Regions from separate parts of the Clostridioides sp. LIBA-6622 genome, predicted to be linked through region 1. Evidence: riboswitches for the same ligand, from Rfam matches in the RefSeq annotation. Region 1 holds a riboswitch; each other region holds the start of a gene.
The links. A riboswitch is a leader RNA that binds a small molecule or an ion and turns the genes downstream of it on or off. The one in region 1 is predicted to bind cobalamin.

Region 1 (7,702 bases):
AAACTGTATAATAAGTCTGCTTTATTAAAAGATATATTTACAAGAGTTATTCCTATACTAAGAAATAAAAAGTACATTGGTATTCTAAGTAATTTTAAATAATTTTTTAAATCTATTCCAGCCACACAAACAACTAGAATACTCATTAAAACCATAATTCCACTTAAAACAAATATATTTTTTATTACCATAGAAGCAATCAGAAAGATTACTCCTATGGCTACTTTTTTATTTGGATTTACTTTACTTAATCTATTTGTATATGCATATTTATCAATTATAAGCATAATTAACTTCTCTTTCCTTTTTGAACACCTAATATGTATCCTATTACACCAGCACCTAATGCTGCTTGTGCAGAGAATAATAAACTTTCTATTTCTCCACTTGGTGGCTCATATGGGCTACTAAACCATGGTTCATAATCTGGATTTATCTTAGTAATTTCACTTTCAGCTTGACCATCTGCTCCTCCATATTCAGCTCCTGAGTTAACAAGTAATGGAAATATGATAAGAGCCACTACTAATAAAAGTAGTAATATATTAGTTTTCGTTTTTGTTTTAGCACTCATTAGCTTTAACTCCTTTATCATTATTTTCTAGTATGCTTTTTTCTCCATTTTCTGTAACTAAATTATATACAATTACAGTAAGTATACCTTCTGCTATTGCTATTGGTATTTGAGTCATAAAGAAAATTCCTAAAAACTTAATTGCTGAAGCCATCACTCCACCTGATGGGTCTGGAAAAGCCAGTGCTAACTGTATCGAAGTTATTGTATATGTAGCCAAATCTCCTAATGCTGCGGCAAGAAATACTGGTATTGCATTATTTCCATCTTTTTTCTTTAATGCTTTAAATATTAAGAATGATATAATTGGTCCTATAATAGCCATTGAAAAAGCATTAGCTCCTAAAGTAGTTATTCCTCCATGTGCTAATAATAATGCTTGGAATATTAGAACTATAGTTCCAAGAACAAACATTACACTTGGTCCAAACATTATTGCTCCAAGACCTACTCCAGTAGGATGTGAACAACTTCCTGTTACTGAAGGTATTTTTAGTGCTGACAACACAAACACAAATGCTCCACATAGTGCTAATAATACTTTCTTTTTAGGGTCTTGCTTTACTATTTTTCCTATCGATTTTAGTCCTACTAAGAAAAATGGTATAAATATAACTCCCCATGCTATAGACCATTTTACTGGTAAGTACCCTTCCATTATGTGCATTGCATTCGATGTAACTGGAGTTAAAATGATTAACATAAGTGCAGCTATAACCCCTAATTTGATATTTTGTTTCATTTTACTATCCCCTCTCTCCCTTTCTAATAATTAAAATATAAATAATATATGTCTGATTTATTTTAAAAATAAAAAAGCCTAACTCGATGGCTAGGCTTCTAATTTTCGACAATTTAAATACAAACACATAAAATAAACATATCTGTATAATTATTATAAGAAACTTTCTCCATCCCCGAAGAAATTACTTTAATATTTTAGGCAGGTCTCCTGACTTAGCTTCTTCCTACTCCTCTTCCTTCCCATGAAATATAAAAATATATCATCATAGTGGCTAACAAAAGTTTCGTCTGCATCACAGTAGCGGGGGCTGTAAAGGAATTTAACCTTTTTCCCTATTAATCTTGCTTGAAGAACCTATAATATTATATATTTAATTGTTAAATTATTCTTAAAACATTTTCTATATAAATCATTGTATACCTTTTCTGTGAAAATTTCTACATTTTTTACAGATTTTATTCATTTTTATATTTTTATGTATATAAATTATTTTTTATACTCTTGGTTAATTTCTAATTATCTTCTTTAAATACATTGAAACCACATCAGAAAATCTAGTTATATCTCTCGAATATATAAAATCATTTCCATATATTAATCTTTCAGCTTCAAGTTCTGATTCTTTCCCTGTAAACACTCCTAATACCAATATATTTTGTTTCCTAGCCTTTCTAACTTCATTAGCTGTGTCTCTCAAACCAACTATACCCCTATAAGCTTTTTCTCCTCTTAAAGTTCTCTCACTATTTTTTCCTATCTTTACATCATTTGGTCTTCCATCACTAAGAACTATCAAAATTTTATTTTCTTCATCTCTATTTATTAGACCACTACATATAGATTTTATAGCCAAGCCATCTCGATTATTACCAGCGCAAAAGTATTCAAATATATTTTCACTATTTTTTAAACTATCATCATAATCTTTAAATCTTTTTAATATTGTATAGTCTAAAAAACTAGAAAATCCAATAACTCTATTTGGTATGCCAACTTCTGTTAAAGCATTTGCAATTATATACGCTTGAATTGCTACATTTCCTTGATTTCTACTTTGAGAACCACTTGCATCTAATAATATATCAATAACATATTTTCCTTTTTCATTTTCTATGTCTTTGTAAAATATTTTATTATTATTACTTCTACCCACTCTCCAAGCTCTATTTGCTAATATAGTTCCACAATCAGAGTATACTCTTGTTTTGGCATTTTCTTCTATCAAAATTCTAGCTAGACTTTCTTTTAATCTCTTTATCTGCTGTCTATACATTCTAGCATTTTCTCTAAATTTTCCTAAATTATTTTCTTTTTGCCTTGTTACATATTTTAACTGGAATACATTATTACACTCACTTCTAAGAACTCCATCTGTAAAGTGTATTCTGCACCCTTCATGAACATTTCTACAATTTTGTGTTTCAATCTTTTTAATTTCACCTTTACTCAAATAAGTTTTTCCATAATAATGTTCTATCTTTGAATATATTTTATTTGCTGTCTCTTCATCAACATATATAACCCTGTCTGCTGAATTGCTAGATTGAGAATCCTCAAAATCTCCTACTCCCTCTATAAGCATAGATGAAGATATAGAGTCTATGTCACTTTCAATAATATTTTCTTCTTCTTCACTATAAAGTTCTTCATACATAAAGTCAGCAAATGTATCAAAATTTACTTCAACATCTTTCACATTATTTTCATCATATGTAGAACCACTTTCTTCTGCATTTAATATATATTCAAAATAAGTTAAATATATAACATCTAATGCTTTTAAAACCTCCATAATATCTTGATTTGTATCTATATTCTGTATGTCATTAACTATTCTTCTAGTTAGACTATCTAGTGCTGGATGCTTGTCCATATTATAAAGTACAAAGGCATATTTGATTTTATCCATGATATTATCATTATGTATTTTGGTAAAACGTGAAACAATATCCTTATAAGCATTTTTTCTTATATCTTCTATTCCTGGTCTGTCTTTAATAGCCTTTTCTTCAACTATTGTATTTAATATAACTTGAATCAAACCTAATATAATATCTTTGTCATATCCTTTTCGAATTCTATTTGTGAGGTATTTTTTCACTATGTCCCAATCTACATACTTTCTTCTAGCACCTGCAATTATTGCAAAATACAGACCTATCTCTTTTGAAGAATAATCTTTTTCTGATATATCTATACTTTCATTATAATCTCCAGCTATTGTCCAAGATAAGTTATTGGCTCTGTTTTCAAATTCATAATCATCATATATCCATTTCATAATCTCACCTATATTAAATATGACTTATTGGAAATACATCTATACTCTCCCATTTATTAGGTATTCTAGTTTTAATTACATCTCCAACCATTTCTTTCTCATATATATCGAAAGTCTTCCCTGTAAGCCCCATATTAATTGCAAGAGTTGGTTTCAATCCCCTTCTTATAGTTTTAAGTGATGCCATAAGACCACGCAGGTCAATAGCTTTACTAGATATTTCACCATTTTGAGATTTCAACTGTAAATCTAAAAATATTCCTGCAAAATGCATTAATTTTTCTTCATCAGCATCTGAAAATTCATTTTTTAAAATCATCATTAACTTTTCTTCTTCTATAGGGGGAATATCTATTACCATAAATCTAGATACTAGTGCCTCATTAAGTTCTTTTGTTCCTGCATATTCATAATTCATAGTTCCAATAAATCTTGTTGCTGGATGTAGATTGACTCTTTCATACCCAGGTACATCAATCAACCTTCTATAATCTAAAGCTGAATGTACTACCACTACAGCGTCATTCTTTGCCATATTAATTTCATCAAACACACCAAAACCTCCATTGATAGCACATTCATAAACAGAACCTCTTCTAAGCTTAACTTCATTATCTATAAATGTGTCTGTACCTATAAGTGTTGAACTATCTGTATTTATATGAAATGATGTATTCCATTGAGGTCTATTAAATATCTCCCCTAAATTGTCAGCAAGTAAGTTTTTTCCTGTTGCTTTTGGCCCTGATAATAATATATTTTCTTCTTCTAAAATAGCTGCTATACACATAGACAAAATATCTCTTCCATAAAAATAAGTTTTAGACTTTGTTACCCTGTACTCTAAATCTTTCTCTATAGCATAATAACGTCTAAAATATAGTATATCTTCAATAAGTTTCTCATCTACCCCTTGTACCCTTAGATTATCTATTATATCCATATTCTTACCCCTTTTATATAAATAGTATTTGTTTCATTTCTTAACATCATTTTAGCATAAAAGGGTATAAGCTAGAATCGATTTTACAAATTAATCATACCTCTTTATCTATTTTAAAGAAAAATCATCTGTATATATTTTTTATAGGTTATTTTAGGGAAACAGTTGGGAATTATCATATCATAGATTACTCCAATAGTGATATACCGACCTTCATAAATGTATTTTATATGAACAATCATACTATATCTTTGAAAGATACACAGTATGGTGGCTAACATATCAATTATTGTATTATTCTCTCTTTTTATATTTATTATCTTGACAATACTCATTTATAAGCCTATACTGTACTTAACTAACAAGTACAGTAAGTACAGTATAGGAGGATTAAATGGAAATAATCATTAGCAACAGTAGTGATAAACCTATATATGAACAAATATGTTTACAGATTAAAAGTCTTATAATGAATGGGACATTATCTGCTGGTGAAATGCTTCCATCTATGAGAAGTCTAGCAAAAGATTTACATATAAGTGTAATTACTGTTCAACGGGCATATGAGGATTTAACTCGTGATGGATTTATTGAAACTGTCTCTGGTAAAGGTAGTTTTGTCTCTAGTCAAAATAAAGAGTTCATTCAAGAAGATCAGTTGCGAATAGCAGAAGAATTATTACAAAAAGTCTCAGAAATTGGTAGAACACATGGTATATCTTATGAGCAGATGACCAATATTCTCAAATTATTCTATGAAGATTAAGGGGATGTAAACTATGGAAAAAAATAATGTTTTAGTTCAAAACTTATATAAAGCTTTTGATGATTTCTCATTGAAAGATGTTTCATTTAGTATTCCAAAAGGCAGGATTGTTGGTTTTATTGGTGAGAATGGAGCTGGAAAAAGTACCACAATTAACTTAATACTGAATGAATTGAAAAAAGATGCTGGAAAAATTGAAATATTCGGGGTAGACAATGCAACATATTCAATTAAAGATGATATTGGTATTGTCTTTGATGAGTGCAATTTCCATGATATTTTTACTGCAAAACATATTGGTAAAATACTCTCTGGCATATATACATCATGGGATAATTCACTTTATCAATATTATCTAGAAAAATTCAATCTTCCATTAAAAAAAACTATTGTCTCATTTTCTAAAGGAATGAAAATGAAACTCTCTATTATATGTGCTCTGTCTCATAAACCAAAGCTTCTCATTTTAGATGAAGCAACAACTGGGCTTGACCCTGTTAGTCGGGATGAAATCTTGGATTTGTTTTTGGAGTTCATACAAGATGAAGAACACTCTATTTTCTTTTCATCTCATATCACATCAGATATACAAAAAATTGCGGATTATGTGATACTAATTCATAAAGGAAAAATAGTTTTTGAGGAACAAAAAGATAACTTAATCTACAATTATGGAATTATTAGATGTGGAAAAGAAAAATTTAAAACTATCTCACAGGATGATTATCTTATTTACAGACAAACAAATGTAAGTATAGAATGCTTAGTTAATGATAAAGAAACTGCAAAAAGAAAATATAAGGATGTAGTTGTTGATAATGCAACATTGGAAGATATTATGCTTTTCTATATTAAAGGAGGAATATTATGCGAGGATTAATATACAAAGACTTCTATCTCTTTTTAAAAAGTATTGATAAGAAACTTATTATAATTGCAATAGTGGCTATTCTCCTTCTCATTATGAATATGGGGATATATGCTGGGCTAATGACTTCAATTATGTTTTCTATTTCAATAGGTATGCAAAATATTATAAGTTTCGCAAGTGATGAGAATGTAAACTGGAAAAAATACCAATTAGCTATGCCTGTTAGTGGATGTTCTGTAGTTGCAAGCAAATATATTTCTGTTATATGCACATTGGTTTTCAGTTTATTTGGGAGCATTATATTTAGTTTAATGAGCAGTATTTTCTATAGTAATTTTGAAATCAGTCTCTTGGGCTTATCTATCATTGCATCAATTATTTTGCCACTTACTTGTACTTCTATTTGTTTACCTCTTACATATTGGTTTGGTTTCCGTTCAGCACAGACGATAGGATTACTTTTCGTCGTTCCTATTTTCTATTTCATCAAATATTTTGAGGATGGACCTGGATTTTCTGCTATTCCAGCCACTACACAATCCTATTTATTAATGGCATCCATAACAGTTATAGTCCTATTCATTGTTTCTTTTGTAATAAGTGTACTTGGATACTCAAGAAAAAATAGCCATATATAAAAATAAATCTGATGATTAATTGATATTAACTACTACTCAATATGTTCTTTTATTATTGAATTCCACTTATTCACTATTTATTTGACATTAAAAATCCCCGTTTCCACACTGGAGTAAAAACGGGGATTTTAATTATTAGAAATTATCTCACTCATTTAAATCTTACAATAAATATAGAAAATAATGAAGAAATCTACTGATTTTTTATAATCTTATCTTATGACGTTTTTTATGTATATATGACTTAATAGTAAATCCAATAAGAATTAAAGCTATTGGTATAATTAGAACTAGGAATTTATAATCATTATAATGAGTCATTATTTTTACCCAGCTCTCTGAGAAAATATACCCTATACTTATTAATGAAGTATTCCATATAGTGATTCCCACAATAGATGATATTACAAAAGTTATAATATTTTGACCTGCTATACCTGCTATAAAAGATATATATGTTCTACATAGTGGAATTAATCTACATACACAAACAGAAATAGAAGAATATTTATTAAAATAATCCTGAGATGCAAATATTCCTTTCTTAGCTTTTGGACATATCTCTACTATTTTATTTATAATAGATTTACCACCCCAATTTCCTACTGCATAACAAAATATTGAGCCAAGTATACCTGCAATTATACTCAAAATCAAAATTGTCAAAAATCCAAAATGATTTCTTGCAGCAATTGCTCCACATAATGGTAAGACAACCTCGCTAGGTAGTGGAAAACAAGCATACTCAATCATAATTAATACAAATACAGAGATTAATCCATATTGTAAAATAAAACTATTGATTACAGACACTTACTTATCTATCTCCTTTCTTATTTAAAAGTACATATCTATAAGGGCTCCCACCCTATATTTAAAGAATC
Region 2 (7,702 bases), 1.0 Mb from region 1:
ATAAGGATTTTGAAAAAATATTAAAAGAATTAAATGCTAGTTTACCTTTAAAAAGAATAAATGAATTTATCATACTTAAATATTTATTAAATTATGAGAGTATTAACATAGAAATAGCAACTAATGAAATATTAAAGTATATTAATAAAATAGACTATGATAGTGTAATTCATGCTTTTGAATGTTTGAATCATCAATATTGCGATTCATCAATAATAAAAAATAAGGTTAAACTAATAGAGTATAAAGGTGATACTTTGTATAGAAGTAGTATATTTACCCAAATAATTAATGATAAAAAATATAGAAAATATATAGAGGATGCTATTACATATGGGATTATTAGATATGAAAAAGAGTTCAAAGAAGATTACTATGGAGTACCATTCTTAAAGTTATATGAACAGTACAAAATGATTGATATAGCATTACTTTCTAATTATAGAAAGATTCATTCTGCATTTAGAGGGAGTGGACTTTTGGTTAATGGGAATGAATATTTCCTATTTATTGATTTACATAAGGAAGAAGGAATAGATGAAAGGATAAATTATAAGGACAAATTTCTAAATCAACATTATTTTCAGTGGCAATCTCCAAATTCTACACGACAGTCAACTGATAGAGGGAAGAATTTAATTCATAATAAAGATAGAAAAGTTAACTTACACTTATTTGTGAGAAAATATAAAGAAATAGATAAGAAGGCACAACCATATATTTATATAGGTAAGGGTGATTCTGTAGAATATAGAGGGGAAAAGCCTATAACCATGAAGATAAAACTTCATCAAGAAGTTCCTGTTAAAATATATAGAGAATTTATAAAAAAAGTAGAGGTAATGAAATAGGGATATATTAATATATCCCTATTTCATTACCTCTTTTACAATAGGGATATCTGCAGGAGCCCATACTAAAGAGCTTAAGTTTTCTTTTTTAAGGTAAATTAACTTGGAGTGTTCATTCGGAGTAGGAAACTCCTCTATTAATGAACATTTTATACCAATTAAGTTTACTATAATTTTTTCATATTCATGAGTATTTTCAGCAAATATAATATCTGCTTTCACTTTACAACTTAATTCTTCTTGTATTTCTCTTTCTATTGCATCAAATAAATATTCTCCTTCTTTAACTTTTCCACCTGGAAATTCCCAGTGATTTGGTAGAGACATATCTGGAGCTCTAAGAGCACATAGAATTTCATTATTCTCATTTTCTATAATTGCAGCAACTACTTTTATTATTTTTTTCAACTAAATCACCTCATAAAATAAAATACCATAATTAATAAATTTAAACAAATTTAAAATTATAAAGTTAATTGTAAATATAATAGTATATATATTTTTACTACTTGTACCTTTATAAATAGAAGATGCCATTTTAGATAAACTAAAGATTGTATCTAGTAATTATAAATTTTTTTATAATATATTTAAGGATAAGCTTATATAAGAGAAATGTATATGAATATATACATAAATGTTAAAATTAGTTGATAGAATTTAAATAATAAATTTAGTACGATAAATATAGGAGATATGAAAAATATGCTTAATACAAATTTGAAAAGACTAAGAAAAATTCATCAGTATACACAAGAGGATTTAGCTGAGAAGCTTAATATATCCAGACAATCAGTAGCAAAATGGGAAAGTGGAGAATCTGTTCCTGATATAGATAATTGTATTAAACTTGCAAAATTGTACAATGTCAAACTAGATGACTTAGTTAATCATTCAGAAGAAAAAACAGGTATTATAGTACCACCTAAAGGGAAATTTTTCTTTGGAGCTGTTGTAGTTGGAGAATGTGGTCAGATTGTTATTCCAAAAGAAGCAAGGGATATATTTAATATAAATACAGGAGATAAATTATTGATACTTGGAGATGAAGAAAGAGGATTAGGAATTGTTCATCAACGTGATTTAGTAAATTTCATAGGTCATATGGGAGTAACAGATAAAGAAGAGTGATTTTAAAAAATTATAAAAGGATGGATAAAGTATGAGTAAAATAGTATTTTTCAGCATTCCTGCATATGGTCATACTAATCCTACAATTGAAGTAGTTCGTGAATTAGTCAATAGAGGGAATGAAGTATTGTATTATTCTTTTAATGAATTTAAATATAAAATTGAAGATGCTGGAGCAAAATTTATTGGTTGTGATAAATATCTTCCAGAATTACGTCCTGAAGATGAGAAAAAAATTGGCAAAGATTTCTCTGGGTTAATTGATATGATAGTATGTACTACGATATCTTTGGAGGAAAAAGTATGTAGAGAACTTAAAGATTTTAATCCAGATTGTGTTGTATCAGATTCATTAAGCTTTTGGGGGAAGTTGTTTGCACAAAAACTTAATATTCCATATATATGCTCTACAACAACTTTTGCATTTAATAAATATACAGCAAAGATGATGAAGCAAAGTTTTATGGAAGTTATCCGTACGATTTTTGGTATGAGACTCATTAATAAAAAAATAAAGCTACTACAAAGAAAAGGATATGATGTAAAAAATTTTATCTCTATGGTTTCCAATGACAATGATACAAATACTCTTGTATATACATCAAAAGAATTTCAACCAATGGCAGAAACTTTTTCCAGTAAGTATTCCTTTGTAGGACCATCGGTATCAAAGTTGATTGTCGAACCTAAAGATAAAAAGAAAAAGCTTATATATATTTCACTTGGCACGATTAATAATAAAAATATTAACTTTTATGAAAACTGTATAAATGCATTTAAAGATTGTGATGTTGATGTAATCATGTCTGTTGGTAGAGATACTGACATTAAAAGTTTAGGGCATATACCAAATAATTTTGAAGTTAAAAATAGTGTTGAACAGATTGCTATACTTCAAGAAACTGATGTGTTTATTACTCATTGTGGTATGAATAGTGTAAATGAAAGTTTGTATTATGGTGTACCTATGGTCTTATTTCCACAACATTCAGAACAGAGAATGGTAGCTAATAGAGTTGCTTATTTAGGTGCAGGGATTATGTTAAAAGAAAATAGGTCAAGAAATATTAAAGATATAGTATTTAAAGTTATGAATAACAATGAATATAAAGAAAATGTAATTAAACTATCTAAAAGCTTTTATAATGCAGGAGGTTCAAAGAAGGCAGCTGATGTAATATTACAGTTGATAAAGTCATATTGTTGAGGATATAAATTTAGAAAAAATACTGACAGTGAGGTCTTTTAACCCACCAGTTAGGGCATATATATTGATGTTAAATATGAGGGATGTTATATTTTAATAGAAAAATATAACATCTTTTTTTTGTGAATGATGATAAGTTTTAAATAATAAAAGGAGGGAAATTAACATGAGAAAATATAAATTTATTTTATTAGTATTAATTATAGGTATTGTAGGTATATCAGGAAGTGTTGTATATAATAATTATTTCAAGCCATGGAAGGATGCTGAGATATATATCAATAAATATATGGAAAAACAAGGTGTTTCAGAAGATGATATAAAGAGTATTACAAAAGAAAAGGCAAAGAAAGCAAGTTACAAAGGAATACTGTATAGAGTAAATTACAAAGATGATTCACAGTATGAATATCAGTATTTTTATAGTGATGATTATTATGCTCTATATGTAAATAAAGTTATGCTACAAATTTATAATGTAGAAAATAATAAGCTTCTAAAAAGTAATGAAGAATTAAAAAGTGTTAGGTATCCACCAATTTATCTTAAAAAAGAGTTGGATAAATAGTTCATGATAAAATAGAATGATTTTTTATGGTAATTTACTTTAAAATAGTGCTATCATATTTAAATAAAAATTTATCATTATAGCGAAATATTCATAGTTTTAAAGATGTTGCAAATTATAAAAAGAACACAAATATATATGTGGAAATCTAGGGCTGTTTTATACATATATACTTGAGTTCTTTTTATTGAAAAGAGGAACATATTAAAATAATTTGAATAATAATGAAACATTAGTAAAAAAATAAAAATAAAATTATTGTATTTGTCATTGGTGAATTTCGTCAAATAGGAATGATAAAGAAAATGAAGTTTTACTATGAAATATGATAATGATGTATTGTTAAAAATTTTAAATATATAGATACAAAATTTAATACTGTATTAATTTCATTTTTTTATATGAAAATTAATACAGTACTAGACCTTATTTTTACAATACTTTATCTTGCAAATAGTGCTAGATTTTGATTTAAGTTGACAATCTATATAAGATTGCATACAATTAACTTAATAACTGAATAAATATATTTAAAGAGTAGGGAAGTTGGTGAAAATCCAACACGAACCCATCACTGTAAGCATGAATAAATTCCACATAATACCAGAGTTACTTGGCAAAATTGAGGGATTAAATGTGTAAGTCAGATACCTGCATTAAATATTAATAAATAAATTTAGGGGGGAGCAACTAAACTTATTATTTTGTATATGAAATTTAGAAATTGAAGTATACATATTAAAATGGGATGTTATAGCATTATTTGCTATAGCTTTTTTTATGCTCATATTTATAAACAAGGGGGAAGTATATAATGAGGAAGAACTCAAATAAGAAGTTAATTAGTGTGATTTTAACAGTTGTGTTAATGTTATCCTTGTTAGCTGGATGTAGTAAGCCAAAAGAAAAAAATGATGTTAGCAAAATGAATAATGAAAAGGAAGTAGTTTTAGCAGCAGCTAGAGATTTGGCTCCAGGAGAGCAAGATGCATATTACACAAGTTCAATACTTTATGTATGGGAGCCATTAATAGGGTTAGGTGATGATGGCAAACCAAAAGCAGAACTTGCAGAGAAGTGGTCAAATTCAGATGACTATAAAGAATGGACATTTACAATAAAGAAAGGTGTGAAATTCCATGATGGAGTAGAGTTAAATGCTGATTCAGTAGTAAAAAACTTTGAGCGTTATATGAGTATGAAAACTAAATCTTCACCTTTTTATTCATTTGATATAGAAAAAACATATCCTAATTTACAAGAGGTGAGTAAAGTTTCAGACTATGAAGTTAAACTTACTTTTAGCAAGCCAATATCAACTTTAATATATAATATGGCGAGGTTTGGAAGTGCTATGTATAGCCCAGAGTGTTTTGATGTGCAAACAGGAGATTTTACTAAGTATGCACAAGGAACTGGTCCATTTAAAATAAAAGACAGAGAAAAAGAACAATATGTTTTATTAGAGAGAAATCAAGATTATTATGGAGAGAAAAGTAAAGTTAAAAATGTAAGAGTAAATGTAATTAAAGATGCTCAGACTCGTTATACAGCACTTAAATCAGAAGAAATTATGGGTGTTATGGACCTAGGAGCAATTACTCCTGAGTTAGCAAGTGAACTAGTAAAGGATGAAAACTTTGAGATTAAATCATCTCCATCAACAATAACTCAATTTATATCAACAAATGGTACGAGAGCACCATTTAATAATGTAAAAATAAAAGAAGCATTAAGTTTATTGATAGATAGAGAAACTATAGTAAATAAATTTTATGGAGGATATGGAACTCCAACTATGAATATATTAAACCAAGGTTCTCCTTTTGGTAAGGAAATTAAACCTATTTATGATGCTGAAAAAGCAAAAAAAATCATAAATAACGAATTAAAAGGAGAAACAAAAGAGCTAGAATTTATAATTCCATCTTATGGAGTAGACCGTTACCCATATAAAACTGTGGCAGAGTATATACAATCTGTATTAAGTGAAGTTGGGTTAAATTCTAAAATAACTATACTTGATGGAGCTGCTTTTAAGGAAGCACAAAAAACAGGAAATTATGATATAGCTCTTCACACTCAAGGGCTTCCAAATGCAGAGCCATTTTCTATATTCGATAGTTATATGAGAAGTACAGGTTCAAGTAATATAGCTTATTCATTAGGTTATAAAAATGAAAGAGCAGATGAGTTGATAGCTAAATTAGAAAAAACAATGGATTTAGATGAAAGAAGTAAAATATATGATGAACTTCAAGATATATCAGCACAACATCCATCAGCTATACCATTATTTGAAGATGTTAACTTAATTGCCTATAATAAAAAAATAACTGGGTACAAGCCTACATTATATGGAACTACATTAGCAAGTATGGAGTGGAGTGAGTAGTGAAAAATTCATTTAAATATTTGATTAGAAGAATATTGATGACTATTCCTATTTTGATAGGAATAACATTTTTAGCATTTATATTGGGTGTTATAGCTCCTGGCGACCCAGCAGTTGAATATTTAAGCATGGATGGTATTTCTGCTCCTACAGAAGAAGAAATAGAAATAGTTAGAGAAGAACTAGGATTAAATGATAGTATTATAGTTCAGTATATTAATTGGACTAAAAAAGCTATAACTGGAGATTTAGGACTTTCCTATATCAAAAAGACATCTATAACAGAAGATATATTGAGAAGGTTGCCAATAACCTTCTCTTTATCTTTAATGGCTATGTTTTTTGTTATAGTATTGTCTATACCATTAGCTATAATCATGGCTCTTAGGAAGGATTCAGCTATAGATAAGATTGGGACTTTTGTATCATTATTTCTGACTTCTATCCCAGGATTTTGGTTAGCCATTATCATGCTAGGTATATTTTGTGAAACTCTTAGGTGGTTACCTACAAGTGGGTATGGAACAATTAAACACTTAATAATGCCTGGATTTGTTTTAGCAGCTGGAACAATAGGAACTGTAGCTAGGTTAAATAGAGCAACTTTAATAGAAAGTATGGGACAAAACTACATAACAGTAGCAAAGTCTAAAGGATTGCCAAATAGGATAGTTACTTTTAAGTATGCTTTTTTAAACTCTTTAATGCCTATTGTAACTGTTTTAGGAAACTATTTTGGTGCAATTTTAGGAGGCTCTACAGTAGTTGAAGTTATTTTTAGTATTCCAGGTATGGGAAGCTATGTAATACAAGGAATAATGAGTAGAGATTATCCTGTTGTACAAGGATATGTACTATTTACAGGAATTATATTTGTATTGTTTAGTTTAGTTGTAGATATATGTTATCTATTTCTTAATCCTAAAATAAGGATAGGAGGTAAATGATATGGAGAAATTTAAAGGAATATTATTTATACATAAAGTAGCTTTTTTGGTGTTAATAATTATGATACTTGTTGCTTTTTTTGCTCCTAAATTAGCTCCATATGACCCTAATAAGGTGCAAATGGCTGACAGGTTAATGGGAATATCTAAAGAGCATATACTTGGGACAGATACTCTAGGAAGAGATATTTTAAGTAGGATATTGTATGGAGCTAGAGTGTCTATATCTTTAGCGTTTGTAGCAACTTTGTTAACAATGATATTTGGTAGCTTTGTAGGCATAGTAGCAGGGTATTGTGGTGGTATAGTAGATATAGTAATTCAGTCGATTGTAAATATATTTCAAGGTCTTCCAAGTCTTAGTTTTATGATTGCCCTTGCTGGAGTTCTTGGTCCAGGAATAAAAAGTTTATTAATAGCAATAGTATTTACTTCTTGGGCTGGATTTTCAAGAGTAGTTAGAGGAGAAGTATTAAAGGTAAAAGAAGAAAAGTATGTTGAAGGTGCAAGAGCATTAGGTGCCAGTCATCTTCACATAATTTTTCATTATATAATTCCAAATATATTTGCTCCATTCATAGTACTATTTACAATAAGGATAGG
Region 3 (7,702 bases), 1.1 Mb from region 1:
AATATATAAAAATCACAGAAGGTATATAGATTATTTTAGGAGGAAATCAGTATGAAATTTTATGGATATAGAAGACCAGATGGAAGAGTTGGTATAAGAAACCACATATTAGTATTGCCTACTAGTGTTTGTGCATCAGATACAACTAGAATAATAGCATCTCAAGTTCAAGGGGCAGTTACTTTTAATAATCAAAATGGATGTTCACAAGTAAATTCAGACCAACAACTGACTATGGATGTTATGGCTGGATATGCAGCAAATCCAAATGTATATGGGGTAATAGTTGTTTCTTTAGGATGTGAAAATTGTCAGAATGATTTGGTAGTCGATGCAATAAAAGAGAGAACAAATAAGCCAATAAAAACTCTTGTAATACAGGAAGAACATGGAACCTTGAAAACTATAGAAAAGGCAGTTCGTTATGCTAGAGAAATGGCTCAAGAGGCGTCTTTGCTTAGAAAAGAAGAATTTCCAATATCTGAAATTATACTAGGAACTGAGTGTGGAGGGTCTGACCCAACAAGTGGATTAGCAGCAAATCCACTAATAGGTGAATTAAGTGATAAGTTGGTTGATTTAGGAGCAACATCAATTTTAAGTGAAACTACTGAGTTTATAGGAGCAGAACATATATTAGCTAGAAGAGCAGTAAATGAAGAAGTAAAAGAGAAAATATTACATATAGTACATAGATATGAAAATTCATTAAAATTAGTTGGAGAAGAGGTAAGAGAAGGAAATCCATCTCCTGGAAATATAGCTGGTGGTTTAACAAGTCTTGAAGAAAAGTCACTAGGTTGTATACATAAAGGTGGTCATAGACCAATAAGTGAAGTATATGATTATGCTAAACAAATTGATAAAAAAGGTCTTGTTATAATGGATACACCTGGGAATGATGCTTCATCTGTTGCTGGTATGGTTGCAGGAGGAGCTCAGATAGTAGTATTTAGTACAGGTAGAGGAACTCCATCAGGAAATCCAATAGCTCCAGTAATAAAGATAACTGGAAATAAAATAACTTTTGCAAATATGGAAGATAATATGGATTTTGACGCTAGCCCAGTCATATATGGTCCACAAACAATGGAAGAATTAACAGATGATTTATTAAATATGATTGTAGATGTAGCAAATGGAAAACAATCAAAAGCAGAGTCTCTTGGATATACTGAAATGGCAATAGCTAGAGTATGTAACTATGTATAAGATTTAAGTAAAAAACTGAATACATAGAATTTTAATAAAGGATGAGATTATGAAGTTTGTCAGTTTTACTGAAGGAAAAAATGAATGTAAAAGGATAGGAATTTTTTCTAAAGATGAATTATTTATTGTAGACATTAAATCCTTAAATCTTAGTAAATCTTTTAAGGATTTAAATGATTTAATTAAAAATATATCTAAAAGCGATATTATTAAACTAAAAAGTATTATAAAGGAAGGTAAATTCCACAATTATGATGCTTTTAAAAGAGAAGAATGTACTATACATGTTCCTATAGAAAAACCTATACATGATATTTTATGTGTGGGAGTGAACTATAAGGACCATCTTGAAGAAACTCAAACTCACTTTGATGATAGCTTTGAAGAACCCAAAAAAACAGTTTATTTTACAAAACGTGTGACAAAGGCGATAGGTCCAGAAGATGATATAGATGGTCATTTTGATATCAATAGTCAATTAGACTATGAAGTTGAACTTGGAGTAGTAATAGGTAAAACAGGTGTTAACATTAAAAAAGAAGAAGTCGAAGATTATATCTTTGGATACACTGTTATAAATGATATTTCTGCTAGAAAGTTACAAAAAGAGCATGTTCAATGGTTTAGAGGAAAGGGTTTAGATACATTTACATCTTTAGGTCCATGTATCTTACATAAAAGTGCCATTTCTTTTCCTATAAAACTTAAGGTATGCAGTAGAGTAAATGGTGAAGAAAGACAAAATTCTAATACAAGGTTATTCATATCAGACATTTCAGACATGGTTTCAGAACTTTCAAAAGGTATGACTTTAGAGGCTGGAGATATTATAGCTACAGGCACACCTTCTGGAGTTGGTATGGGGTTTTCACCTCCTCGATACATGAGTAGTGGAGATGTGATTGAATGTGAGATTGAAGGTATTGGAATTTTAAGAAATTACATTAAGTAAATGTTTTAATATAGCTAATGTTAAGACAAAACCTGAATGTATTAAACGAACATATTAAAATAAATTTTAGGAGTTTAAATTATGAAAGCAGAATTTTTGACACCAGTGGTTACAATATTTGATGAAAAAGGAAATTTAGATAAAGAAGGAAATAAGAAAGTATACGAACATCTTATAGATGGCGGTGTAGATGGTCTAGTTATAATGGGAAGCACTGGAGAGTTCTTTAATATGTCCATGGATATGCAAAAAGAACTTATAGACTTAGTAATTAGTCATGTTAATAAGAGAGTAAAAGTGTTTATAGGGACAAGCCGTATGAGTATAAAAGAATCTATAGAGCTTTCAAATTATGCGCATAATAGTGGAGCTGATGGAGTTATGATAATAAGTCCTTACTATTTCTCTCTTGATGATGACAGTATTGAGTTGTTTTATAGTGAAATAGCTAAAAACACAGAAGCTGAAATATATCTATACAATTATCCAGATAGAACTGGTTATGATTTGAGTCCAGAACTTACATTAAAACTTGTAAAAAAACATAAAAATATAGTTGGTTATAAGGATACAGTAACTTTGATGGGACACACTAGAGACTTAATAAATACTATGAAAGCAGAGTTCCCAAATTTTAAGATATACAGTGGTTATGATGAAAACTTTATACATAATGTAATGTCTGGGGGAGCAGGTTGTATAGGAGGTTTATCAAATTTAATTCCAGAAGTTTGCTCAAAATGGGCAGAAGCTTATAATAATAGAGATATGGACAAGGTTATAGAAATTCAAAAATATATCAACAAAGCAATGGATTTTTATTTAATAACAAACCCATTCATACCAGCAATGAAAAAAGCTATGAACATAAGAGGATTACAAGTAAGTGATTATATGACTGCACCTTTTATAAAACCAAATGAAAATCAAGTATGTGAGATTAAAAGATTGATGAATGAATTAAATATATGCTAACTGCTTAATTAGATATATAGCAAAAAAATAAAGAGTGCTTTAAAATGATTTTTATAGTCATTTTAAAGCACTCTTTATTTTATATGTAAAATCAACCTTGCAAAGTGACCAACAATAAACTACAATTATCTTAATAAAAATTAAATAATATTAGGGTACTAGATTAGTTTAATAGGGAAAGTGATGTAAATTCACTACAGCCCCCGCTACTGTATACGGATACGAAATCAAAATCCACTGAGATTTATATTAAATTTTGGGAAGGGTGATAGAGGAAAAGCCGTGAGTCAGGAGACCTGCCCAGTATTACATAGGTGCAATTTAGGGTGGAAATTGTAATTTATAATAAAATGAAATATCAATTCATTTTTTGTAAAGTTGATATATAAACTTCTCCTTTCTAAATTAGGAGAAGTTTTTTATTTTATTAAACGGTTATAATTATTAAAGATGACTTTAATATAGTTTTAATAAGAAATATTTTAAAAATGTATGTTATTAAAGTTTTTAACCACTTATAAAAATAAAATATTGGAGTGAAAGAGATGAAATGTAAAGTAAATGTTTTAAAGCAATTTTTTCTAATTATCATGATAGTTTTTTTAGTAGGAGGTCTTATAGGATGTAGTAAAAATGATAAAGATAATGCACAAGTTAGTAGTGGTAAGAAGTTAGAATTAAAATATGCAAGTGGATTTAGTGTTGAGGATTTGGAGGATGGAATTAAAAAAGTAACTGATGGAGATAAAAGAGAACTAATTTTAATACCTAAAAAAATTGAAATTCCTGAAAAATATAAAAATGCTAATATAGTTAGAACACCTGTAGATAATGTCTTAATAGCATCTACAACACAAGCTTGCTCTCTAAGAACAATAGGTGAGTTAGATAGTATAAAAGCAGTAACAACAGAAGAACAGTATTGGACTATTAAAGAAATTAAAGATTTAATGAAGGATGGAAAGATACATTATGTTGGTTCAAACTTAGCACCAGATTATGAAAAAATAGTAGACTTAAATCCTGATTTGACTATAGTGAGTAGTGGCTTGTCAGAAGCTGATACAAAATTTATTGATAAACTAAAAGAATTAGGACTTAATTATGTTGTAGATAATGAATATAAAGAGCAAAACCCATTTGGAAGAATGGAGTGGACAAGTTTAATAGCTGCATTTTATGATAAAGAAGATATAGCAACTAGTGAGTTGAATAAAACAGTGCAAAAGGTAGAAGAAGTAAGCAAAAAAATAAAAAACAAAAGCAAGCCTAAGGTAGTATGGGCATCTGTATATGAAGGAAATGCTTATGTAGCACCTAAAGATTCATATGTAGATAATATGATAAGAATGGCTGGTGGAATAAATGCATGTGCTTCAATAGATTCAAATGAAGGAAGAGTGAGTATTGAACAACTACATGAAGTTGCAAAAGATGCAGATATATTTGTATACTCATCAAGTTCAGATTATGCACCAAACTTAGATTCTATAAAATCTAGTGCACCTATATTGGCTGATTTGGATGTTGTGAAAAATGGTAACTTATGGGTGTTTGCACCAGATTATTATCAATCAGTAGATAAGACAGATGAATTAATAGTAGATTTAGTTGAGATGTTTCATCCAGGGACTACAGACGAAAAAATTAAGCATTATATAAATTATGATAAATAATATAGAATACGACACTAAAAGATGAGTTTTATGGATTTTAGTTAATATAGATTTGTTAAGAGGGGTATATAAATGGATTTTATCAATAAAATGAGAATAAAGAATACTACAATATTTATAGGACTAATTATAGGTATGATACTTACTTTTTTAGTGTGTGTAGCATTTGGCTCTGTAAAAATTGAGTTTAAAGAAATAATAGATGTTGTATTAAGAGGTATGGACAATACAGAACATTATAAAATAATATACAATATAAGGATTCCAAGAGTACTTGCAACCATGATGGGTGGAGCTTGTTTAGCAGTATCAGGAATCTTACTACAGATATTTTTTAAGAATCCAATAGTTGAACCATATATATTAGGTGTATCTTCAGGTTCTACCTTATCAGTAGCACTTATGCTTTTGGGTGGATATACATTAGGGTTCGAAAATGTAACTTCAATGAGTATATTTGTGGCAGCATTTATAGGAGCTTTGATTGTAATGTCTGTTGTAATTTTATTTGCAAGTAAGGTAAAGAATATAACAACTCTTTTAATAATAGGAATTATGACCGGATATGTGTGTAGTGGTATAACTAATGTACTACAATCATTTGCAAATAGCGAAAAATTAAAGGAATTTACTGTTTGGTCTATGGGAAGTTTTTCTGGATTTACTTGGGAGAAAGTAGAGATACTTATATTGATTGGTGTGTTAGGTCTTTTAATGAGTATATTTATAATAAAACCTCTAAATGCTTTTTTATTAGGAGAAGAGTACGCTAAAAGTATTGGTATAAATATAAAATTTTTTAGAGTTTTGGTAGTATTTATATCTAGTATACTAGCTGCAGTAGTATCAGCATTTGCAGGTCCTATAGGATTTATTGGACTTGCAGTACCACAAATTTCGAAATTGATATTTAAGACATCAGACAATAGAGTATTGATACCAGTGGTAATCTTTTTAGGAAGTATAGTTACAGCTCTTTGTGATTTAATATCAAGAGTAATTTTATCACCAGTGGAGTTACCAATAAGTACAATAACATCTTTATTAGGTGCACCAATTGTAGTAATCCTATTGATGAGAAGGAAGGACAGGTCTTAGATATGTTGAAAACTAATAATTTAAGTGTAGGATATAATAAAAGAGTAGTTGTGAGTGATATAAATATAGAGGTAAAAAATGGAGAAATATTATGTCTTTTAGGAAGTAATGGTGCTGGAAAAACTACTATATTAAGGTCTTTATCTAAACTTATAACGCCAATAAAAGGGGATATATATTTAAATGACATAGATGTAAATCATATATCAAGAAAGGCATTATCGAAAAAAATGGCTTTAGTACTTACAAATAGATTATTAGGCGATTTAATGACTGTACAAGATATAGTTAATATAGGAAGGTATCCATATACAGGATTTTTTGGTAGCTTATCTAAAAAAGATTTAATACTGGTAGATGAAGCATTAGAATCTGTAGATGCACTGCACTTAAAAAAAAGATATTTTGATGAACTAAGTGACGGAGAGAAACAAAAAGTATTAGTTGCAAGAGCTTTAGTTCAAGAGCCAGAAATAATTATATTGGATGAACCTACAACTCACTTAGATATAAAACATAGGTTAGAGCTTATAAATATACTAAAAAAATTAAGTAAGGAAAAATCAATTTCTGTAATACTTTCATTACATGAAATAGATATAGCATTAAAAAGTTGTGATAAAGTTGCTCTTATAAAGAACAATAAAGTCATAGCTTATGGACAGCCTGAAGATGTAGTGGATGAAGATATTATAAATTCACTTTATGAATTGGATGATAAAAATTTTAATAGTCTCTTAGGTGCAGTAGAAATTAGTAATAAATCTAAAAATGAAGTTTTTATAATTGGTGGTGGAGGTAAAGCTACACCAATTTATAGAGCTTTTACTAAAAAAGGAATAGGTCTATATTCTGGAGTAATACATGAAAATGATATTGATTATGAAATTGGTAGAACTATGGGAATAAAGATGTTTACAGAAAAGCCATTTGAGCCAATAAGTGATGAGAGTTTCGATTTGGCTATTAGAAATTTAAATGAGTCTAAGGTTATAATAGACACAGGGTTTAGTGTAGGAGAAACAAATAAAAGAAACCTAGATATTATAAAAGAGGCTTTAAAATTGGATAAAAAAGTTTATTCATTTAGGAACATAGATGAGAGTAAGAAATATTATAATGAGTTGAGTAATAATATAGAATATATAGATAAAGTTTCAAAAGTTATGGATAGTATCAGTATAGATAATTTGCTATAGATTATAAAATAAAATGTAATTGTAAACTACAAAGTGTATAAAAGAGTATCTTAATAATTTTCAAATATTATTAAGGATACTCTTTTTTTATTATTTAATTGTTCTATATACTATAAAAGGTATTCATTTATAAATAGCCAATAGCTTCTTCTCTAGTTAGAAAAAAGTGAATTCCTGTAGTTGATTCTTGCCATCTATTTTCATTAAATTCTTTAGCTATAATCGTTTCCCCCACTCGATATATGAAATTTTCATCAGCATATGCACGAGCACTTTTAAAAGATTCTTTACCATCTATACTTGTAATTGAGAGTACTTTTGCTTTGTCACATCTACAGGCATTTGATGTAGCAGATACTCTTTTTGCATCACTTGGGATTAATAATTGTACCATTCTAAAATTAAAACATTTTTTATAACCTATAAATGCTCCTTTTTCAGGACAGTACAATTTAAAGAAACGTGTACTTTCATCTGATATTAATCCATCCAAAGTAGCATATTCTAAATTGGAATTTTCTAAATTAGTTCCTCTAATATCTGAGTTAGATAAATCACAAAATCTGAAATTAGCTCCACTTAGGTCTGCT
Region 4 (7,702 bases), 640 kb from region 1:
GATTGCGTATAAGATAAATCCAAAAACTAGAGAATATATGATAGCATCTCATCTGTCAGCAGAATCAGGAACTAAGAGAGCCTTAGATATATTGAAATTAGACCCTTTACTAAATATGGATATGAGATTGGGTGAAGGAAGTGGAGCTGCATTAGCATTTAACATAATAGAAGCTTCAAATTATACTTATAAGAATATGGCAACTTTCGATGAAATTGACATGGGAAGATAAGGTATAAAAATTTAATATGTAGGAGTGTTTTGATGAGTGAAATTGTTCTGGTAACAGGAGGAGCTAGGTCAGGAAAGAGTAACTTTGCAGAAAAGCTATGTTTAAATAGGAATAATAAGACAGCTTATATAGCAACTTCTATTCCATTTGATGATGAGATGAAAGATAGGGTAAAAAAGCATCAAGAGGATAGACCTAGAAATTGGGATACATATGAAATATATGAAGATATATATTCCATAATTAGACAGCTATACAAAGAACATGAAACTGTTATACTAGATTGTGTAACTTTATTAGTAAATAACCTAATGTTTAAACACAATCTAAATATAGAAGAGTCTACTCAAGAAGAAATAAATAACTTGGAAGAGTATATAAAAGAACAAGTTATAAAACTTATTGAAGAAATAGAAAAAACAAATCTATACTTTGTATTTGTTACAAATGAATTAGGTATGGGAATTGTTCCTGGGAATAAACTTAGTAGGATATATGCTGATATTGTAGGTCGCATAAATCAATACATAGCATCAAAAAGTAATGAAGTTTATTTTGTAGTTAGTGGCATACCTATGAAAATAAAGGAGTAGTATGTGACTATGAAAAGATTTATTTTAATACTACAGTTTTTAACAAGGATACCTATAAAATTAAATGTAGGATTTGATGATGAATTTTATAAATCAATAGTGTATTTTCCACTTGTAGGTTTTGTCATTGGTATATTATCCTACTTAATAGGATGGATTTCTATGCTTTTATTTGACCCATTTATAGCTTCTATAATAATAACTCTAGCAGGAGTATTAATTACTGGAGGTCTTCATATAGACGGACTAGGAGATACATTTGATGCAATATATAGCTATAGAGATAAAGAAAAAATGCTTGAAATAATGAAAGATTCAAGATTAGGTACAAATTCACTTTTGGCAATTATGTTTGTGCTTTTATTAAAGGTTGGATTCATATACAATATAATAAGTAATAATTCATTATGGATTATAATATTTATGCCAATGATTGCAAGGTTAGGAGTAATGTTATTGACATATAAAACTGTGACACCAAGAGAAAAAGGAATGGGAAATTTATTTATAGGAAAACTGACTACAAATATGTTAATAACAGCTATAGTATACACATCATTGATAGTTATTCTTATTACTAAATTTATATTTTTATTACCTGATATAGTATTGATTAAAATATTAGGTTCAGCTATAGTAGTTTTTGTATTTATAACATTGTTCAAAAAACATATCTATAAAAAGATTGATGGAGTAACTGGAGATATATTAGGTTGTGGAATAGAACTTTCAGAACTTGTATATTTGATTTATATATATTTGTTAATTTTTATGTTTTTTTAAAAATAAAAAGTGGTGATAATGTGATAAGATTAATACTAATAAGACATGCATTGACAAATGATAATAAAAAAGGAAGATTATCAGGTCACATAAATAGTTGTATAAGTGAAGAAGGCAAAATGCAAATAGATAAAATTACTGAATACCTAACTCATGAAAATATAGACCGAATTTACACAACACCATCTTCACGCACCAAGGATACAATAGAAAAAATATCAAGATTAAAATTAATAGAAATAGAAGAAAAGGGAGCTTTAAGAGAAATTAGTTTTGGAGACTTTGAAGGAATAACTTTTGAAGAAATTAAAGTCAAATATCCCGAAGAGTTTGAAAAAATGATAGAAGAAGGTAACAACTATAGATATCCAAATGGAGAAAGTCTTATAGACTCTTATAAAAGAGTGGCAAAAGAAATTGATAATATACTTTTAGAAAATGATAGTCATTCAGATATAAAAACAATACTTATATGTTCTCATGCAGGAACAATAAGAAATATAATAACACATTTGATTTCTGGTAGTTATAAATATCATTGGAACTTTAAAATTGATAATGCATCTATTACAGTTTTAGAAGTTAATAGTGGTTTTACTGTAGTAGATAAAATGAATTTTACAAACTTTATATAATTTAATCAAAATTAAACATTACAATATATATTTGTAAAATTATCAATGAAAATAGAATATTAGATTAAAATTAGGTTCTTAATTATATGTTAAAAGGGAAAAAGGTTAGATGCCTTTGCAGCCCCCGCTACTGTGAAACCAACGAAACTATAAATACCACTGTCAATTTGATGGGAAGGTTATAGAAGTAGGATGAAGTTAAGCCAGGATACCTGCCTAATTTAATTTAAAACAAGAGGTCTTCGGGGTGAAAGATTTTTAATTAATACGTATAAAAGTCCTATCTTTAGAAGCAATAGGACTTTTTTTATTGGAATTTTAGTAAATTTTAACAAGGAGGGGTTAGAAAGTGGGGAAAAAAATAATGCTACAAGGAACGGCATCAAACGTAGGTAAAAGTATCTTAGTAGCAGGTTTGTGCAGAATATTTAAACAAGATGGTTATACTGTTGCTCCTTTTAAGTCTCAAAATATGGCTTTAAATTCCTTTATAACTAAAGAAGGATTAGAAATGGGAAGAGCACAAGTATTTCAAGCCGAGGCAGCAAAAATAGAGCCAATAGCTGATATGAATCCAGTTTTATTAAAACCTTCTGGAAATAACAAAAGTCAAGTTATTGTAAGAGGGAAAGTTATAGGGGAGATGCCTTCTTCTCAATATCATGATTACAAACTAGAATTAGTAGATATATTGAAAGATACTTTTGATAGCTTGAATTCAACTTATGATATTGTAGTTATGGAAGGTGCAGGCAGTAATGCAGAGATAAATTTAAAAGATAGAGATATATCTAATATGGGTATGGCAGAAATAGCAGATGCACCTGTAATAATAGTTGGAGATATTGATAGGGGAGGAGTATTCGCCTCATTAGTAGGGACAATGCTTTTATTAAATGAAGATGAGAAAAAAAGAGTAAAAGGTGTAATAATTAATAAATTTAGAGGAAAAAAAGAGCTTTTACAAGATGGAGTAAAGATGCTAGAAGACATCATAAAAGTACCTGTTATAGGAGTAGTTCCTTATACAGATATAAAAATAGAAGATGAGGATAGTGTGACTACTAGATTTAAGAAAAAAATGAATAAAGGTGACATACACATAGAAATAATTAGAACTCCCCACATGTCAAACTTTACAGATTTCAATATATTTGAAACACAAGAAGATGTAAGTATCAGGTATGTAGATTATGGAGAATCTTTAGGAAATCCAGATATAGTAATAATACCTGGAACTAAAAGTACTATAGATGATTTAACATATATAAGAAAAAGTGGTCTTGAATCACAAATTAAAAATTTACATGGTCAGGGTAAATTGATATTTGGTATATGTGGTGGTTATCAAATGCTAGGTAAGAAATTAAAAGACCCTTATCATGTTGAGAGTGAAATTGAAGAAGTTGATGGTATAGGTCTCTTAGATACAGAAACAATATTTGAAAAAGTAAAGACTACTACGCAGGTAGAAGCTACTATTGTTGAATGTACGGGTGAATATATGAATGACCTTAAAGGAAAGAAAGTAAAAGGTTATGAAATTCATATGGGTATTACAAATCGAGGTGATGGTGTAAGAAGCTTAGATTTGATAACAAAAAAATTAGACGAAGAAGTGAACTACACTGAAGGAAGTATAAATAAAGATGGTAATATAATTGGAACTTATATTCATGGAATTTTTGATGAAATAAGTTTTACAAGAACAATTTTAAATAACATAAGGAAGAAAAAGGGTCTACAAGAATTAGAAAGCAAGGTAAATTCTTTTGATGAATTCAAAGATAAAGAATATGATAAATTGGCTGATTTTTTAAGAGAACATTTAGATATGAAGAAAATATATGAGATTATGAAATAATAATTATTCTGTATTTATAATTTAGGTAGGAGGTGTATTATGAAAAAAATTTTAATTGCGGGTACTAGTAGTGGAGTAGGCAAGACGACAATTTCATTAGGAATAATGCAAGCTTTAGTTAAGAGAAATATGAAAGTACAACCATATAAAGTAGGGCCAGACTATATAGACCCTTCATACCACACTTTTATAACTGGAAGACATTCCAGAAATCTAGATTCTTATATGTTAGATGATGAAAAAATAAAGTATATAGTAAATAAATCCTCAAAAGATGCAGACATATCAGTAATAGAAGGTGTTATGGGGTTGTATGATGGTTTTGGAATAGATTTAGATAACTGTACAAGCTCACATACTTCGAAGGTGTTAAAATCACCTGTTATATTAGTTATAAATGGGAAATCTATGGCGGCATCTAGTGCTGCTATGGTGCTAGGATATAAGGAATTAGATAAAGATGTAAATATAAAAGGTGTCATAGTAAATAATGTTAAGACTAATAGCCATTATCAAATAATTAAGAACTCTATAGAGAAATACTGTAATGTTGAAGTATTGGGATATTTTCCTCCAAATAATAAATTTTCTTTAGAGTCTAGACATTTAGGATTGGTTCCTAGTGTGGAGATGAAATCTTTAAGAGAAAAATTTTACACTTTAGCTGATGAAATTGAAAGTTATATAGATATTGATAGAATAATTGAAATTTCAGAAAGTGATGAGTTTGAGAGTGATTTTGATTTTCAAACTTTGATAGAAGGTAATGAAATAAAAAAGCATGTTAAGAATAAATCAATAGCTATAGCATATGATAAGGCATTTAATTTTTATTATAGAGAAAATATAGAGCTTTTAGAAGAGCTTGGATTGGAGATAAACTATTTTAGCCCTCTTGAAGATACATCAGTTCCAACTTCAGATTATATTTATATTGGAGGAGGATTTCCAGAGATATTTGGAAAAGAATTGGAGGCAAATGAGTCAATGAGAGCCTCTATATTAGAAGCACATAACAATAACATCCCAATTTATGCAGAATGTGGGGGGCTGATGTACCTAGGTGAGAAACTATTGAATCAAGAAGAACAAGAATTTAATATGGTTGGTATATTCAGTGGAATTAGTAAGATGACATCTTCTTTAAAAAGATTTGGATACTGTATTGGTGTAGCTAAAGAAAACACTCTTTTATCCAAAAAAGGAGAGGTTATTAAAGGGCATGAGTTTCATCATTCAATATTTGAAAGTGATGAAAAATGTGCATATTCAATGAAAAAAGAAAGAGATGGAACTATAGTGGAAGAATGGGATGGCGGTTATAGTAAAGGAAATACTTTAGCCACATATCTTCATACGCATTTTTATAATAATTTAAACTGTATAGAAAATTTTTTAAATAAAGGAAATAAGTAAATGAATATTTTATCTATTTATATAGGGTATGTGACAGATTTAATTGTAGGAGACCCATATTCTTTTCCTCATCCAGTGAGGTTTATTGGTAAACTTATAAATTTTACTCAAGATATGATAAGAAAAGTCTTTAAGAGTGATAAGCAGTTAAAGTTTGGCGGATTTATATTATGGTTTATAACTGTTGGAATAACTTATTTAATAACCTATGCTATAGTGAAGTTATTTAGTTTTAATGGATTATTGAGTGTTGTAGTAAATGGTTTTATAATTTATACAACACTAGCTACAAAATGTTTGAAAGATGAAGCATTAAAAATTTATGATGTATTAAAAACTGGAGATATAGAAAAATCTAGAACCCAGTTATCTTATATAGTAGGTAGAGATACTACTAATCTAAGTGAATCTGAGATAATAAGGGCAACTGTAGAAACTGTTGCAGAAAATACTGTAGATGGTATAATTGCACCTATGTTTTATGCATTTATTGGAGGAGCACCGCTTGCTATGGCATATAAAGCTATAAATACATTAGATTCAACTGTTGGGTATAAAAATGAAAAATATAAAGATATTGGCTTTGCTTCTGCTAAGATTGATGATATAGCTAATTATATACCAGCCAGAATATCTATTGTCCTTATGACTATTGGAAGCTTCTTTTTACATTATAACTATAGGAATTGTTTTAAAATATCTATTAGAGATAGAAAGAATCATAAAAGTCCAAATTGTGCTTTTTCAGAGGGTGCAGTATCTGGTGCTTTAGGAATCCAACTAGGAGGTACTAACTTTTATTTTGGGGAAAAAGTATATAAGCCAACAATAGGGGATAAGCTTAGAGAAATAGATAAAGAGGATATAATTAAAACGAATAAAATTATGTATGCATCTTCGTTTACATCTATATTGGTATTTACACTAGTATATGTGTTATGTAGGATGATTTTAATTAAATTAATTATATAAATGATGGTTTGCGAACTTAAGGGGGACATAGATGAAGGATTTAGGGCATGGTGCCAATGTAGATGAAATGGCGAAATTATATGGGAAAGACCCAAAAGAAATAATAGATTTTAGTTCAAATATAAATCCAAATGTATTACCAAATTTAGAAAGATACATTTTAAAAGGATTGGAAGAGTGTAGGAATTATCCAGATATAAACTATACAAACCTGAGAGAAAATATATCAAAATATATAGGTATAAATTCAAACTTTATAATACCTGGAAATGGTGCTACAGAAGTGATTTATTTGCTTATGAAGAGTCTTAAAAAAAGATTAGCTATAATAAATCCTACATTTTCAGAATATAGAAGAAGTGCTAAGTTAAACAATCTAGATATTATAGATTTAGAGTTAGATTCAGAAAATAACTTTAAAATTGATATAGATATAATAAAAAATAACATTGAAAAATTCGATAGCTTATTTATATGCAACCCAAATAATCCTAGTGGAAATGTTCAAGACTTAAAGGAACTTGTTTATCTATTAGGTCAATATAATAAGCTGTTAATAATTGATGAAACTTTTATGGAATTTGTCGAAGATGAAAATGAATATAGCTTAGTCAAATATATAGAATCAAACAAAAATATATTCATAATTAAAGCTGTGACTAAGTTTTTTGGTATGCCTGGCTTGAGGTTAGGATATGGTATTACAAGTAATACTAACATTATGAACAAAATTTATGAATACAAAGAGCCATGGACTATAAACTCTTTTGCAGATATACTGTCTGATTTTATTTTTGAAGATAAAGAGTATATTAGAAATAGTAAAGAGTATTACATAGAAGAAAGAAAATATATGTTACAAGAGTTGAGAAACGTAAAAAATATAAAGGTCTATAACACAGATGCTAATTTTATTTTGATAAAAACTTATAAAAAAACATCTATAGAATTGAAAAAAGATTTGTTTAAGCAAGGAAATCTATTGGTTAGAGATGCTTCTAACTTTGTGGGATTAGATGATAGCTTTATAAGAGTGGCTATAAAATCTCATGAAGATAATAAAATTCTTATAGAAAATATAAAAAATTTATTGGGTGATTAAAATGAAATCTTATGGAATATGCCCAGCATCTTGTGGAGAGTTTGTACAAGGAATAATTGATAGTGAAGAATATCTATGCTCATATGCAATAGATATGTATTCCAA

Region 2: linked by a shared signal. The riboswitch ahead of ACTG47_RS16525 (ABC transporter substrate-binding protein) and the one ahead of ACTG47_RS02220 (energy-coupling factor ABC transporter permease) in region 1 are both predicted to bind cobalamin.
Region 3: linked by a shared signal. The riboswitch ahead of ACTG47_RS16120 (ABC transporter substrate-binding protein) and the one ahead of ACTG47_RS02220 (energy-coupling factor ABC transporter permease) in region 1 are both predicted to bind cobalamin.
Region 4: linked by a shared signal. The riboswitch ahead of ACTG47_RS18270 (cobyric acid synthase) and the one ahead of ACTG47_RS02220 (energy-coupling factor ABC transporter permease) in region 1 are both predicted to bind cobalamin.

The regions. Positions count from the first base shown of each region.
Region 1 covers NZ_CP196998.1:390,584-398,285, reverse strand. The annotation lists gene cbiQ (cobalt ECF transporter T component CbiQ) at 1-287, opposite strand, end outside; gene ACTG47_RS02225 (energy-coupling factor ABC transporter substrate-binding protein) at 290-574, opposite strand; gene ACTG47_RS02220 (energy-coupling factor ABC transporter permease) at 564-1,316, opposite strand; cobalamin riboswitch at 1,500-1,692, opposite strand; gene ACTG47_RS02215 (vWA domain-containing protein) at 1,825-3,600, opposite strand; gene ACTG47_RS02210 (AAA family ATPase) at 3,614-4,543, opposite strand; gene ACTG47_RS02205 (GntR family transcriptional regulator) at 4,938-5,309, shown strand; gene ACTG47_RS02200 (ABC transporter ATP-binding protein) at 5,323-6,189, shown strand; gene ACTG47_RS02195 (ABC-2 transporter permease) at 6,177-6,818, shown strand; gene ACTG47_RS02190 (DedA family protein) at 7,023-7,631, opposite strand.
Region 2 covers NZ_CP196998.1:3,542,742-3,550,443, reverse strand. The annotation lists gene ACTG47_RS16555 (DEAD/DEAH box helicase) at 1-851, shown strand, start outside; gene ACTG47_RS16550 ((deoxy)nucleoside triphosphate pyrophosphohydrolase) at 870-1,259, opposite strand; partial or broken gene ACTG47_RS16545 (helix-turn-helix transcriptional regulator) at 1,548-1,739, shown strand; gene ACTG47_RS16540 (AbrB/MazE/SpoVT family DNA-binding domain-containing protein) at 1,767-1,982, shown strand; gene ACTG47_RS16535 (macrolide family glycosyltransferase) at 2,014-3,189, shown strand; gene ACTG47_RS16530 (DUF3139 domain-containing protein) at 3,356-3,757, shown strand; cobalamin riboswitch at 4,274-4,410, shown strand; gene ACTG47_RS16525 (ABC transporter substrate-binding protein) at 4,572-6,152, shown strand; gene ACTG47_RS16520 (ABC transporter permease) at 6,152-7,099, shown strand; gene ACTG47_RS16515 (ABC transporter permease) at 7,101-7,702, shown strand, end outside.
Region 3 covers NZ_CP196998.1:3,448,740-3,456,441, reverse strand. The annotation lists gene ACTG47_RS16135 (UxaA family hydrolase) at 52-1,212, shown strand; gene ACTG47_RS16130 (fumarylacetoacetate hydrolase family protein) at 1,262-2,164, shown strand; gene ACTG47_RS16125 (dihydrodipicolinate synthase family protein) at 2,246-3,139, shown strand; cobalamin riboswitch at 3,275-3,457, shown strand; gene ACTG47_RS16120 (ABC transporter substrate-binding protein) at 3,685-4,815, shown strand; gene ACTG47_RS16115 (FecCD family ABC transporter permease) at 4,888-5,913, shown strand; gene ACTG47_RS16110 (ABC transporter ATP-binding protein) at 5,916-7,112, shown strand; gene ACTG47_RS16105 (pentapeptide repeat-containing protein) at 7,240-7,702, opposite strand, start outside.
Region 4 covers NZ_CP196998.1:3,922,003-3,929,704, reverse strand. The annotation lists gene cobT (nicotinate-nucleotide--dimethylbenzimidazole phosphoribosyltransferase) at 1-232, shown strand, start outside; gene cobU (bifunctional adenosylcobinamide kinase/adenosylcobinamide-phosphate guanylyltransferase) at 265-825, shown strand; gene cobS (adenosylcobinamide-GDP ribazoletransferase) at 835-1,608, shown strand; gene ACTG47_RS18275 (histidine phosphatase family protein) at 1,629-2,243, shown strand; cobalamin riboswitch at 2,299-2,477, shown strand; gene ACTG47_RS18270 (cobyric acid synthase) at 2,593-4,107, shown strand; gene ACTG47_RS18265 (cobyrinic acid a,c-diamide synthase CobB) at 4,147-5,523, shown strand; gene cbiB (adenosylcobinamide-phosphate synthase CbiB) at 5,524-6,495, shown strand; gene ACTG47_RS18255 (pyridoxal phosphate-dependent aminotransferase) at 6,527-7,597, shown strand; gene ACTG47_RS18250 (GHMP family kinase ATP-binding protein) at 7,599-7,702, shown strand, end outside.